DNA from 3 places in the Micromonospora taraxaci genome. Region 2 is predicted to be linked to each of the others. Evidence: riboswitches for the same ligand, from Rfam matches in the RefSeq annotation. Region 2 holds a riboswitch; each other region holds the start of a gene.
What was found. A riboswitch is a leader RNA that binds a small molecule or an ion and turns the genes downstream of it on or off. The one in region 2 is predicted to bind cyclic di-AMP.
Positions count from the first base shown of each region.

Region 1 (4,299 bases), 1.1 Mb from region 2:
GGGCGGCGAGGTCGGCGGCGCGGGCCAGCTCGTCGGGTGACCAGACGGCCTTGATGCCCAGCCCGACCACGGCGTCCACGGGCGCCCCGGCGGCGTTCGCGGCCAGCGCGAGGCCGACCACCCCGCCCAGCGAGTGCCCGAGCACGACGAGCCGGTCGCCGAGCGCCAGGCCGCGCGCTATCCGGTCGGCGAACCCCGCAAAGGTGTACGACGGCAGCGGCTCCGCCCAGCCGTGGCCGGCGAGGTCCGGTGCCAGCCACCGCCCCGCCCAGCGCTGCTCCAGCAGCGGCGCCCACGGCAACCAGACGTCCCCGGTCGTGCCCATTCCGTGCAGGAGCAGCAGGACCCGCCCGCGACCGGCTTGACCACCCGATTCATCCACCACGGCCGCAGTCTCCCACGGTTCACGGCCCGGTACGAGAGTCGTCATCCACGCCGCTTCCCGCGCGACGCTGACGGCACCGACGAAAAACGCCGCGGGCGCCGCCCCCTTGTGGGGGACGACGCCCGCGGCGGTCAGCGTGCCTGGGTCAGGCGGAGTAGCCCCGGCTGGCGATCCAGTTGGCCAGGTCGATGGTGGTGATCCAGTACGACGGGTCGGCCGCGTTGGCCGAGTCGGCGATCCGCACGGTGCGGCCGTTGTCCTTGTAACCCACGACGGCGATGTAGTGCCCGCCGCCGTAGGAGTGGTAACCGCCGTTGGTGTCGACGGCGTCGCCGACGACGTTCGCGACCACGCCACGGCCGTCGGTGATGGCCTTGACGACGTCGGCCTGGAGCCGGTCCATCTGGGCCGGGCTGGGGGCGCCGGCGAACATCCGAGTCCGGTACGGGGAACCCTTCACCTCGGCGTTGAGGACGCGGGTGGTGTCCTCGGCCGAGTTGGTGCCCATCTCGGTGGTGCCCAGCTCGGCGCCGAGCTCCTCCTGGGTGCGGTCGATACCGGTGGCGCTGAGGGCGTTCCGGGTGGCCGCCGGGCCGCAGTTGTAGTACGTGTTCTGCGCCTCGTAGTCGTAGGCCAGCACCTTGGTCGCGGGTGGCTTCGGCGGCGTCGGCTTACGGGTGAGGTCGGGGTTGGCCTTCGCCTTGGCCGCCGGCGACGCGGCGCTGGTGGCCGGGGCGGCGGTGCTCGGCGCGGCGCTGGCCGACGGGGACGCCTCACGCACCTCGCCGCGGGAGGCGGCAACGTCGCTGCGCATCTCGGCGACGGTGGTCGCGGTGCGCTGGCCGGCGGGTGCGTCGTCGGCGGTGGTGAGCAGGGCGCCGGTGGTGGTGGCGATCGCGAGGGCCGCGGCGGAGGCGGCAACGATCTGGTACGGGCGCTCGGTGGCGAAACGGCGGAGCTGACGCTGCAGGGTGTGCTTCACGGGGTCCTCCACGGATCGGGGGGAGAGCGGCACACCGGCGACCGGACCGGTATCCGGGCAGGCGCCAGCGCGCGGACCGTGGTCCGCGGATGGTGAACCGCTCAGGGGAACGCCCGGCGTGGCCGGGCGGTGAGGCGATGACCCGGGGGTCAGCTCACCGTCACTGGACGAATGAGCGGGGGCACCGCTGCGCCGTGGAGGCGAGGGAACAACCGAGGGGTGGAAAGGTGCTGCACGAGGATGGAACTCCTTCCGACACCGCCTACCGGGTTAGCTGACGGATTCGGGCGGGAAGATCGCCCTACCGCGGGCTGTGGCTCGCGGATTCACCCCGGACTTACTGGTGGGTCCCCGGTTCGTTCATCACGATTGAGCGGGTCGGCGCGGCGTCGCCTCTTGCGATCGGTTACCGCACCGGACGGGACGACAGTACTGGCCCGTCCGCACCCCTGCCAAGCCAGCTCCACCTGCGTAAACCTGAAATAGCGTAGCAATTTCTGCGCGTATTGCCGCTGACGTGACTCGATGGGACAAGCGGTTACGGTGACGCCTACGGGCGACAACCGGACAGGCCGCCGAGAATGCGACCAGATTCACCGGAAGAATCGTGCCGATCGCGCCGGACGCCCGATTCTCGGTCGGCGTGAGCCGGCTCACGTCACGGATCGGGCTCAACTCGCCCGCGCCGGCCGCCACCGCGCCACGACAGCGGGTCGGAACACACCGGTCACCGCCCGGCGCGCGGGTAGCGGGTTCGGTCGCAGCCGGGCCGCCGCCGCGCAGGTCTCCGCTGCGAGGGCTCGCGCTGAGTCGGCAGCCAGTTCCGCGTCCCGCCAGGCAGCACGCTCCCGGGATGCGGCGGCCTGGTAGTCGGCCAGCCTGGCGTCCCGGATCGTCCGGCTGAACAGCACCTCCTGCTCGACCGGGTGCCGCCGGGGATCCCAGCCGCGCCGGTGCGCGAACACGTCGCCGAGCTGCGCCATGCTCAGGTCACCCCGCCAGTACGCCGTCATCGCGGCCCGGTGCAGGTAGCGCTCGCGGGCGGCGTACTCGGCCGGGGTGCGGGGGGTCTGCGGGGTGGGCAGCGCCTCGGCGCCGGCGAAGCGACGGGCGGCGGTGTCCGCCTCGTCGTAGGCGCACCAGGCCCGCTCCATCTCCTCCTGAGCGGTCAGCCAGTCAGCACGTCGCCGCTGCGCGGTCCTGGCCGCGCCGGTCGCGGCGACCGCTACCTCCTCGGCGTACCGGCGCAGGTCGGCAGCCTCGGCGGCGGCCACCTCACGAGCGGTGGGGGCGGCCGTGCGCGGGTCGTCCGAGGGTGTGTCCCGCTCGGGGCGGGCCACCAGCAGGGCGAGTACGCCCAGGGCCAGCAGGAACAGGGTGGACCAGATGGCGGCGGCCTGCGGCACCTCGGTCACGAACTGGTAGAAGACGGCGGTCTCCATGGTCGGCACCTCGGGAGAGAGCGATGCGATGGGGAGCCCCACCGCCACCGGGCCAGGGCGGAGCACGGGCCGGTGGGGCGCGGAGCTGGTGGGTCGACAGGCGCGGCGGGCGGGACGCTCGTCCCGGTGACTCAGCGCCCGGGTGGCGCCCGGGGTGCCCGGCTGCTCGGGCCGTGGACCAGGGGCAGCCGGTCGGACCCGGCCGCGCGCACCGGCAGCGGGCCGGTCCGGGCAGTGGCCTGGTCGCCGGGCGGAGCCGATTGCGGGTCGACCGACCACGCCGAGGAGAATTCCTCGACGGGCTCCTCGGTCGTCGCCTGCGCCTCGTGCACCGCCCCCTGCGCGGAGGTGGACGGGCAGGTCGCCGGGAGTGCGCCGAGGGCGAACGGAGTTGGCACAGCGGCCGAGGCCGGGCCCGCGCCGAGCGCCAGGGCCGCGACGACGGCGAGGCTGGTCAGCACCCGCGTCGCCCAGCGCGCCACCCACCACAGCGGACAGGTGAACGCGACCGGAAGCACGACCTCACGCTACCGTCGTGCCGACCTCGACGCACCGACCACGGGCGTGTCGTCGCACGCCGCGCCGAACCCCACTGAGCAGGGTGGACGGTGTCAGCGCGAGTCGGCGTACGTTGATCGACCGTTGGTCTGCTGCCCGCTCTCCCCGGCGGCGTCGGGACCGCCCGCGCGTTGGCGGGGGACGGACGCCGGACGAGCTGGGCGGCGCGGTGCGAGTCGACGCATCATCGGCGTCTCCACGAAGCGGTGCAGCAGCCCGGCGAGGACCAGGTTCACCGCCAGGAAGCCGAGCACCACGGCCGGCCCGCGCCAGCCCGTGAACCCGGTCCCCCAGTCACCGCTCCACCGCAGCACGCTCGTCATCACCAGGACGTGGACCAGGTAGAAGGCGAAGGAGACCTCCCCGAGCCAGACCAGCGGCCGGGACCGCCACGGGGAGCGCTTGTCCCGCACGTCGGCGTCCGCGGCGGCGGTGATCACCAGCAGGTACGCGACGGCGAGCAGCGTCGTCCACAGCTCCGCGCGGATCCACTGCGCGGCCGCCACCCAGGTGCCCACGAAGACCAGGCTGGCGACGGTGAGCCCCGGGCCGCGCCAGAGACCCCGCCGCATCAGCTCGGCCGCGACGGCGCCCAACCAGAACTCGAGCGACCGTACGGGCGGGAAGATCTGGGTGAACCACCACCGGCTCACCTCCGGCACCAACTGCTGGGCCGGCCAGAGCGCGAGGATCAGCAGCGGCAGCGCGACGATCAGCACCCAGAGCAGCTTCGGGCTGGCCCGGCGTAGCAGCGGCAGCGCCAGGGGCAGGCACAGGTAGAAGAAGAACTCGCAGGAGAGCGACCAGCTCACCGTGTTGACGCTGTAGAACCAGCCCATCCGGGGGTCCCACGCCTGCAACAGCAGCAGGTTCTCCAACGCGACCGCCGGCAGGACCGGATCGGCGAACCACCAGGCGACCAGCAGGGCCGC
Region 1 is NZ_VIWZ01000001.1:5,313,348-5,317,646, forward strand. It holds gene FHU34_RS24010 (alpha/beta fold hydrolase) at 1-385, opposite strand, end outside; gene FHU34_RS24015 (C39 family peptidase) at 531-1,379, opposite strand; cyclic di-AMP (ydaO/yuaA leader) riboswitch at 1,612-1,753, opposite strand; gene FHU34_RS24020 (hypothetical protein) at 2,039-2,809, opposite strand; gene FHU34_RS24025 (hypothetical protein) at 2,941-3,327, opposite strand; gene FHU34_RS24030 (acyltransferase family protein) at 3,421-4,299, opposite strand, start outside.
Region 1: another riboswitch for cyclic di-AMP. It lies ahead of FHU34_RS24015 (C39 family peptidase); the one in region 2 lies ahead of FHU34_RS19450 (LysM peptidoglycan-binding domain-containing protein).

Region 2 (4,299 bases):
GGGAAGTTCACCCAGGACAGCACGGAGAGCACGTTGAGGATCGTTCCGCCGCCGTTGCCGGCGATGACCGGCGCGAACGCCCGGACCGTGGACAGGGTGCCGATGTAGTGGGTCTCCAGCTCCAGCCGGACGAGGTCCAGGTCGCCGTCGAGGAGGTCGGTCCGGGTGTCGATGCCCGCGTTGTTGATCAGCAGGTTCACGCCGCCGGCAAGCTCGGCGGCGGCGGCCACCGAGGCGGGGTCGGTGATGTCCAGGCGCACCGGCGTCACGCCGGGGAGGTCCACGGCGTCCGGGTTGCGCGCGCCGGCGTAGACGGTGGCGCCACGGGCGAGGAGTTCGGCGGCCAGGTGGCGGCCGAGGCCACGGTTGGCGCCGGTGACGAGGGCGGTGCTTCCAGAGATCTTCATGGCGGTCACGCTATCCCACCTGACTTCTGCTAACCAAAGTCAGCCATCTCACACCGACGCCCCCCTCAATCGGGAATGCGACCCGGACGCGGCGGCACCCCGGCCCGTGACGACTCGTATCCTTTCCGCGAAACCCCGCACGAGCCGAGATGGGAGACGGTGTGAGCAACCAGGCCGAAACGTTGGAGTTCCAGGCCGAGGCGCGTCAGCTCCTCCAGTTGGTGGTCCACTCGATCTATTCGAACAAGGACGTCTTCCTGCGGGAGCTCATCTCGAACGCCTCCGACGCCCTGGACAAGCTGCGGCTGGCCACTCTCGTCGACAAGGACCTCGTCGCCGACACCGACGACCTGCACGTGACGATCGAGGTCGACAAGGACGCCCGCACCCTCAGCGTGCGGGACAACGGCATCGGGATGACCCGCGACGAGGTCGTCCAGTTGATCGGCACCATCGCCAAGTCGGGCACCGCCGAGCTGCTGCGCCAACTGCGGGAATCCGCCGACGCGCGCGCCTCGCAGGACCTGATCGGCCAGTTCGGCGTCGGCTTCTACGCCGCGTTCATGGTCGCCGACCGGGTCACCCTGGTCACCCGCAAGGCCGGCGAGACCGGCGGCACCCGCTGGGAGTCCACCGGCGAGGGCACGTACTCGATCGAGGCGGTGGACGAGGCCCCGCAGGGCACCACTGTGACCCTGCACCTCAAGCCGGCCGACACCGAGGACAACCTGCACGACTACACCGCAGAGTGGACCGTCCGCGACATCGTCAAGCGCTACTCCGACTTCATCGCCTGGCCGATCCGGATGACCGTCGAACGCCCCGGCGCCGACGGCGAGGCCGCCACCAGCGAGGTGCAGACCCTCAACTCGATGAAGGCGCTCTGGGCGCGGCCCCGCGACGAGGTCGACGCCGCCGAGTACAACGAGTTCTACAAGCACGTCAGCCACGACTGGGCCGACCCGCTCGAGGTCGTGCACATGAAGGGCGAGGGCACCTTCGAGTACGAGGCGCTGCTGTTCCTGCCCAGCCACGCCCCACTGGACCTGTTCTCCCCGCAGGGTCGCCGAGGTGTGCAGCTCTACGTCAAGCGTGTCTTCATAATGGACGACTGCGAGGCGCTCGTCCCGACCTACCTGCGCTTCGTCAAGGGTGTGGTCGACGCGCACGACCTGTCGCTCAACATCTCCCGGGAGATCCTCCAGCAGGACCGGCAGATCCAGATCGTCCGTCGCCGCCTGGTCAAGAAGGTCCTCGCCACGGTGAAGGACCTGAAGGCCAACCACGCCGAGCGCTACCGCACCTTCTGGACCGAGTTCGGCGCGGTGGTCAAGGAAGGGCTGATCGACGACACCGACAACCGCGACACCCTGCTGGACATCCTCTCCGTCGCCTCCACCCACGACGCGACCGAGCCCACCGACCTGGCCGGTTACGTCTCGCGGATGAAGGACGGCCAGAGCGACATCTGGTACGCCACCGGTGAGTCCCGGGCCGCCATCGAGAACTCGCCGCACCTCGAGGCCTTCCGGGCCAAGGGTCACGAGGTGCTGCTGCTCACCGACCAGGTCGACGAGGTGTGGGTCGAGCGGGTCGGCGCGTACGACGGCAAGACGCTGCGCTCGATCGCCAAGGGCGAGATCGACCTGGACACCGACGAGGAGAAGCGGCAGGCCGAGGCCGAGCGCGAGCAGCAGCGGCAGGAGTTCGCCGGCCTGCTCGGCTGGCTCGGCACCACGCTGACCGACAGCGTCCGGGAGGTCCGGCTGTCGTCGCGACTGACCACCTCACCGGCCTGCGTCGTCGGCGACGCCCACGACCTCACGCCGACCCTGGAGAAGATGTACCGGGCCATGGGGCACGAGGTGCCCCCGACCAAGCGGATCCTGGAGATCAACCCCGGGCACCCGCTGGTCTCCGGGCTGCGCAAGGCCCACGAGCAGGGGAGCGACCAGGCGGCCCTGACCGAGACCGCCGAGCTGCTCTACGGCCTGGCCGTGCTCGCCGAGGGCGGTGAGCTGACCGACCCGGCCCGCTTCACCCGGACGCTCGCCGACCGGCTGGCGCGCACTCTGTAGACGGTCGACCTCCCGGCCGGCGGGCCACCCGACCAGGGACCCGCCGGCCGGTTCGGCGTACCGGCGTCGTGCATCCGATCACCAACGGACACGTCGAGTCGCTCGGTGCTACACCGTGGCCTGGCTGCGTCACGAGGCCTGATCGGTACCGGTCCACAGTGCTCTCTGCACAGTGTCCGGCCGGCCGCAACCGCTGCGGACGGCGCCCCGCGTACCCCGGTGAAGAACTTCACAGGGGTTGGGCGATCGTCACCGAACGTGCCTAACGTCGGTCGGGTTCGCCACTGCGGACACCGCGGCCGGCAACGCCAAATCCTGCCCCCGGCCGTCGGAACCCAGTCACCCGGGCAGGAGCGGGGGACCCACACGTTCCTCGGTGCACGTCACCTCGGGGTGAAGCCGCCACCGTGCGGCCGGGCTCCTCGGCCCGAACCCGACAGCTCACCTCGCCGGCGTGGAGGAAGCTCACATGACGTCTGTTCACACGCCCCGTCATCGACGGGTCACCACCCGCCGCCTCGCCGTCGGCACCCTGGCCGTCGGTGCCGTCACCGGCGCTGTCGCCCTCTTCGGCCCGGCCGCCCCGGCGCAGGCCGGAGTCAACTGGGACGCGATCGCCAAGTGCGAGTCCGGCGGTAACTGGAAGATCAATACCGGCAACGGCTACTTCGGTGGCCTGCAGTTCTCGCAGAGCACCTGGGCCGGTTACGGCGGCAAGAAGTACGCCGCCCGCGCCGACCTGGCCAGCCGTGGCGAGCAGATCGCCATCGCCGAGAAGGTGCTCGACGGGCAGGGCATCGGTGCCTGGCCGACCTGCGGCAAGAAGGGCGGCTCGTCGGGAGGCTCCGGCACGAAGTCGACCAAGTCCACCGCGAAGTCGACGAAGTCCACCGCGAAGCCCACCGAGCGGCAGGAGCGGCCGTCGCGCGGCGAGCAGCCGGCGACCCGCAACCATGAACGCACCGCGGCGCCGGCCGGCGGCCAGACGTACCTGGTCAAGCCGGGCGACACCCTGTCGGAGATCGCCGACGCCCGTCGGGTGTCCGGCGGCTGGCAGGCGCTGTACGAACACAACCGGAAGCTGATCGGGGCCGACCCGGGTCTGATCTTCCCCGGTCAGAAGCTCAGCCTCTGACGGACGGCACACGAACGCTCGGCCGGGTCATCGGCCGAGCGTTCGTGTGTTCGGTGCTGGTCAGCCCGAGTGCCGGGCCGGGTTCGAGTCACGCCGCCGAGGCGGACGCCTTCGGCGCTCGACGCGACGCCACCGGGCCGGCGTTGCGACCCCAGCGAGAGGTCGATGCCAGATCGGTCCCGCCGTCGACGGTCACCTCGACGGAGTCAGACCCGCCGCGGGACAGACGCAGCGAATGCTCGGCGCCCTGACGGGCAGCGCAGGGCCAGGCCTGCCCGGCGCACTGGAGATTGCGGCAGTGACCCTCGTCGTCCGGCTCGTGGGCGCTCAACACGTCGATCGCCAGTTGCCAGAGCAGCGGGTCGGTCACGTCGTGCGGGCGCTCGGCGCCGCGGCTCGCTCGGTTGCTGGTGTCCTCGGACATGGTGGGTCCCCCCTTGTCAGGCTGTACCCCCCAAGGGTCACCCGTCGGCTGCCGGCTAAACCGCCGACCTGCTGTGATGTGTCTCCTGTCGCAACTCCGCGCGTGGACACCGCACGCAGATCGGTCAATCCGGCAGCAGCGGCATCTCGACACCCGGCTCCCGGCCGAGCAGGACCGCACGGGTGAGCGCCGTCGAGCCGAACCGGTCGCGGACCGCGTCGACAGCGGCGTCCAACTCCGCGCCCGGGTCGCGGT
Region 2 is NZ_VIWZ01000001.1:4,193,111-4,197,409, reverse strand. It holds gene FHU34_RS19460 (SDR family oxidoreductase) at 1-407, opposite strand, end outside; gene htpG (molecular chaperone HtpG) at 557-2,485, shown strand; cyclic di-AMP (ydaO/yuaA leader) riboswitch at 2,814-2,954, shown strand; gene FHU34_RS19450 (LysM peptidoglycan-binding domain-containing protein) at 2,955-3,620, shown strand; gene FHU34_RS19445 (hypothetical protein) at 3,709-4,044, opposite strand; gene dinB (DNA polymerase IV) at 4,169-4,299, opposite strand, start outside.

Region 3 (4,299 bases), on a different contig from region 2:
CGACCTGTCCGTCCGCCGCGACGCGCTCGGTCTCGTCCGGCAGCAGCGCGGCCAGCGCCGCGAGCGCTCCCCGGGCCTGCCCGATGGCCTTCATCTCCTGCCAGTGGCCGAGCAGCATGATGGTGACCAGGGCGGCCAACTCCCACCAGAAGTCCAGGTCGAAGGCGCCCACGCTGGTCGCCAGGGACGCGGCGTAGGCGACGGTGATCGCCATCGCGACCAGCAGCATCATCCCGGGCGCGCGGTCCCGCACCTCCCGCACCACACCCACGAGGAACGGCCAGCCGCCCCACCAGAACACCACCGAGCCGAGCACCGGGCCCACCCACGAGCGGCCGGGTACGTCCCAACCCAGGCCCAACTGATCCCACACCAGGTGGCTGGTCAGGACCACCGGGACCGTGAGAGCCAGACAGATCCAGAAGCGCCGACGGAACATCTCGGGATCGTGCCCGGCGTGCTTGTCGTGCCCGGCGTGCTTGTCGTGCTGCGGTGACGCGGCCGGGGCGTGCTGGCCGGGGTCGGGCGGTGACGGCACGGGCATGTCTCCACGATGCCGGTCCGGGAACCGCCACGCGGGCGGTTCCACCACCGACACTCCGTCACGACCTGCATCCCCCGACCGTGCTGGTTAGCATTTCCCACGATGACCCCCGGCAGACCGAGGCACGAACGGGCACCCGCGCCAGCGCGCGGTGGTGTCGCGGCTGGCCGGTCGGGTCCGACCCTACCGTCCGTGACCGAGCGGTCGTCAGCCGGCGAACCATCGCGTTCCCCCACCACGTTTCCGCAGTGACGGTGAACCGACCGGCCCACTGACACGTACCCCGCACCGGATCGTTGGGAGTCTCACCTTGGGTTCCGACCACGCCCGTCCCGCTCCGTCCGCCCCGCCCCGGGTGCGACGGATCCTCGTCATGACCGTGGTGCCTCTCTTCGTCGCCACCGTCATCGCGGCCGTGCTCCTCTGGCCGCGCGGCGGGTCACCACAGTCCGACGGCGGGGCGGACGTGCCGCGCTACAGCGGCACTGTGACCCGGGTGGTGATGGAGCCGTGCCCGCCGTCGCCGTCGAGCCCCGAGGGCACACCGCGCGTCGGCGACGGGCGCTGCGGCACTGTCGACGTCCGCGTGGACGACGGGCCGTCGGCCGGACAGCAGGTCGAGACGCCGGTGCCCGACGGGCCGGGCGCACCCCGGGTGGAGGTCGGCGACGAGGTCATCCTGGTCGAGCTGACCGACCCCACCGATCCCACCATCAGCAACTGGAACGTCGCCGAGCACCAGCGGGGCACCCCGATGCTGTGGTTGGCCGTCGTCTTCGCCGCCGCGATCGTCGCGTTCGGTCGGTGGCGGGGTCTCGCCGCGCTCGCCGGGCTGGCCGCCAGCTTCGCCATCCTGCTCACCTTCGTACTGCCGGGTATCGGCGCGGGGAAGTCACCCCTGCTGGTGGCGGTGGTCGGCGCCGCCCTGATCATGTTCGTGGTGCTCTACCTGACACACGGGGTCAGCGCACAGACCTCGGTAGCGGTGCTCGGCACCCTGGGCAGCCTGGTGTTGACCGGCGTGCTCGCCACCGTCGCCACCGCCGCGACCCACCTCACCGGCTTCGGCAGCGAGGAAGCCACCACCCTGTCGATGTTCCAGGGCGACGTGGACCTGCACGGCCTGCTGCTCGCCGGAATCATCATCGGATCGCTCGGGGTGCTCGACGACGTGACAGTCACCCAGGCGGCCACCGTCACCGAACTGGCGCACGCCAACCCCGGCCTGACCCGGTTGCAGCTGTACCGCGCGGCAACCCGGGTCGGTCGGGCGCACATCGCGTCCACTGTCAACACCATCGTGCTGGCGTACGCGGGCGCGTCGCTGCCGCTGTTGCTCCTGCTCACCGCGGACGCGCGGCCGATCGGGCAGATCCTCACCAGCGAGTTCCTCGCCCAGGAGATCGTCCGCAGCGCGGTCGCCACCCTCGGCCTGATCGCCGCCGTGCCGCTGACCACCGGACTGGCGGCGGTGGTGACCGCCGCCGGTCGCACCGACGCTCTGTCGCCCGCCGCCGGTCGCACCGACGCCACGTCGCCCGCCGACGCTTCCGCCCCGCGACCGCAGACGGACCGGGCGGAGGCACTGGCCGCACTGATCTCACCGCGAACGGGTCACCCCGACGAGTCGGACCCGACGCGGACTCCACCCCCATCTACCGCCGCCGACCGGTGGCCGGAGCCGAACAGGAGCACGGATACGACATGGTGACACTCCTCAGCGTGACCAGATCGGGCCTCCACCCTGAGAACCGCGTCACTGGTCACTCAACGCTATGGCGAAATGACACTTTTGGTCGGCATCCAGGCGTAGCTCACCCGGTCGACTCTCGGGTAACCTCGCTGCCGGTCACCGATGAAGGCGCGAAGCGGCGTCTGCGGTGCCACCGCCCAATCGCCAACCGGCGAGCCGGGGACCCAGGTACGTGGGGTGAATCCGCGTCAGCGGTAGGGGCCACTTCCGCCCCGAACCCGTCAGCTAACCCGGTCGGCGGTCGACGGAAGGGAACATTGTGACGGCACCCCTACGCCGCTGGTTGACACCCGTGGTGGCCGTGATCGCCGCACTCACCGTGCTCGCCGGGCCCCTCCCGGCCCACGCCGCCCCGACGACTCCCACCCCGTCCGGGCACGAGGAGGACGGCGAGCCAAAGCTGCTCACCGACGTCATCGAGCAGGCCAACCGCGACTACTCCGCCGCCAAGTCCCAACTGGACAAGTCCAAGAAGCGGCAGAGCGAGCTGACGCAGCAGGTCGATCGGGCCCGGGCCGACCTGGACGCGCTGGCCCCCCAGGTCGGGCAGATCGCCGCCCAGTCGTACCGGACCGGCCGGATCGGCGCGCTCGCGATGCTGCTGGAGAGCAAGGCTCCCGACGCGTTCGTCCAGCGGGCCTCGCTGCTCGACGAGATGAACATGGTCAACGAGAAGAAGCTCGCCGAGGTCAACGCGGTGAAGGCCCGCGCCGAGCAGGCCAAGCTACTTCTCGACGCGGAGGTCCGCGAGCAGCAGAAGCAGACCGCCCTGATGGCCAAGCGCAAGAGCGAGGCGGACAAGGCGCTCTCCCTCGTCGGCGGCAAGGGCTTCACCGGCGGCCTGGTCGACGCCACCTCGAAGGTCGCCAAGATCGGCCCGGGTCGCACCGCCGACGGTGACTGGAAGCCGCAGTCGTGCAGCGAGAAGGACCCGACCACGTCCGGCTGCGTCACGCCCCGCACGCTGCACGCGTACAAGGAGGTCAAGGCGGCCGGCTTCAACCGGTTCGTCGGCTGCTACCGCTCCGGTGGGCCGTGGGAGCACCCGAAGGGCCGCGCCTGCGACTGGTCGTTGCAGAAGAGCGGCTTCGCCCCGTGGCACAACGACGACACCCGGAAGTACGGCAACAACGTCGCCGCCTTCCTCATCCGTAACGCCGACCGGCTGGGCATCTACTACGTCATCTGGAACCGGCAGATCTGGTTCCCGGCGACCGGTTGGAGTTCGTACAGCGGGCCGTCGAACCACACCGACCACGTCCACATGTCGCTGCTCTGACCCGCAGGACATTCGTCGAGGGCCGTTCCGCGTCGCGCGGAGCGGCCCTCGTCTCGCGTCAGGCCCCGAAACGCGCGGCCCTCGTCGTGTCAGGCCGCGGCGGGCGCTGCCGGGTCGGCGTCGAGCGTCGTGAGGCCGGCCGGCACGGCGGCCACCGCGCGCACCTCTCCAGCGGCGAGCCGGTACGACACACCCACCACCGCGCACCGCCCCTGCGCCACCGCACCGGCCAGCACGGGCGACTGGCCGAGCAACGTCTCGACGGTCTGTGCGATGTGGACGTCGACGATGCCGTCGATGTCCTGCACACCCTCGGCCTCGGCCCGGCGCAGGCTGGGCAGCACGGCGTCGACCACCGCGGGCAGGTGCCCCGGCGGTCGGGTGCCGGTCGCGGCGGCCTCCCGGGCCGCCTGCACCGCGCCGCACGAGTCGTGACCGAGCACCACCACGAGCGGGGTACCGAGCACTGTCACCGCGTACTCCACGCTGCCGAGCACCTCCGGGCCGGCGGTGTGGCCGGCGGTCCGGACCACGAACAGGTCACCCAGCCCGCGGTCGAAGATGATCTCGGCGGCCAGCCGTGAGTCGGAGCAGCCGACGATCACCGCGAACGGGTGCTGCCCGTCGGCCACGGCGGCCCGGTGCCCGGCGTCCTGGTTGGGGTGGCGAGGAGCGCCGTCGACGAAGCGCCTGTTGCCGGCGACCAACTCGGTGTACGCCCGA
Region 3 is NZ_VIWZ01000002.1:271,506-275,804, reverse strand. It holds gene FHU34_RS30375 (heavy metal translocating P-type ATPase) at 1-544, opposite strand, end outside; gene FHU34_RS30370 (YibE/F family protein) at 855-2,255, shown strand; cyclic di-AMP (ydaO/yuaA leader) riboswitch at 2,422-2,552, shown strand; gene FHU34_RS30365 (coiled-coil domain-containing protein) at 2,557-3,576, shown strand; gene FHU34_RS30360 (carbonic anhydrase) at 3,666-4,299, opposite strand, start outside.
Region 3: another riboswitch for cyclic di-AMP. It lies ahead of FHU34_RS30365 (coiled-coil domain-containing protein); the one in region 2 lies ahead of FHU34_RS19450 (LysM peptidoglycan-binding domain-containing protein).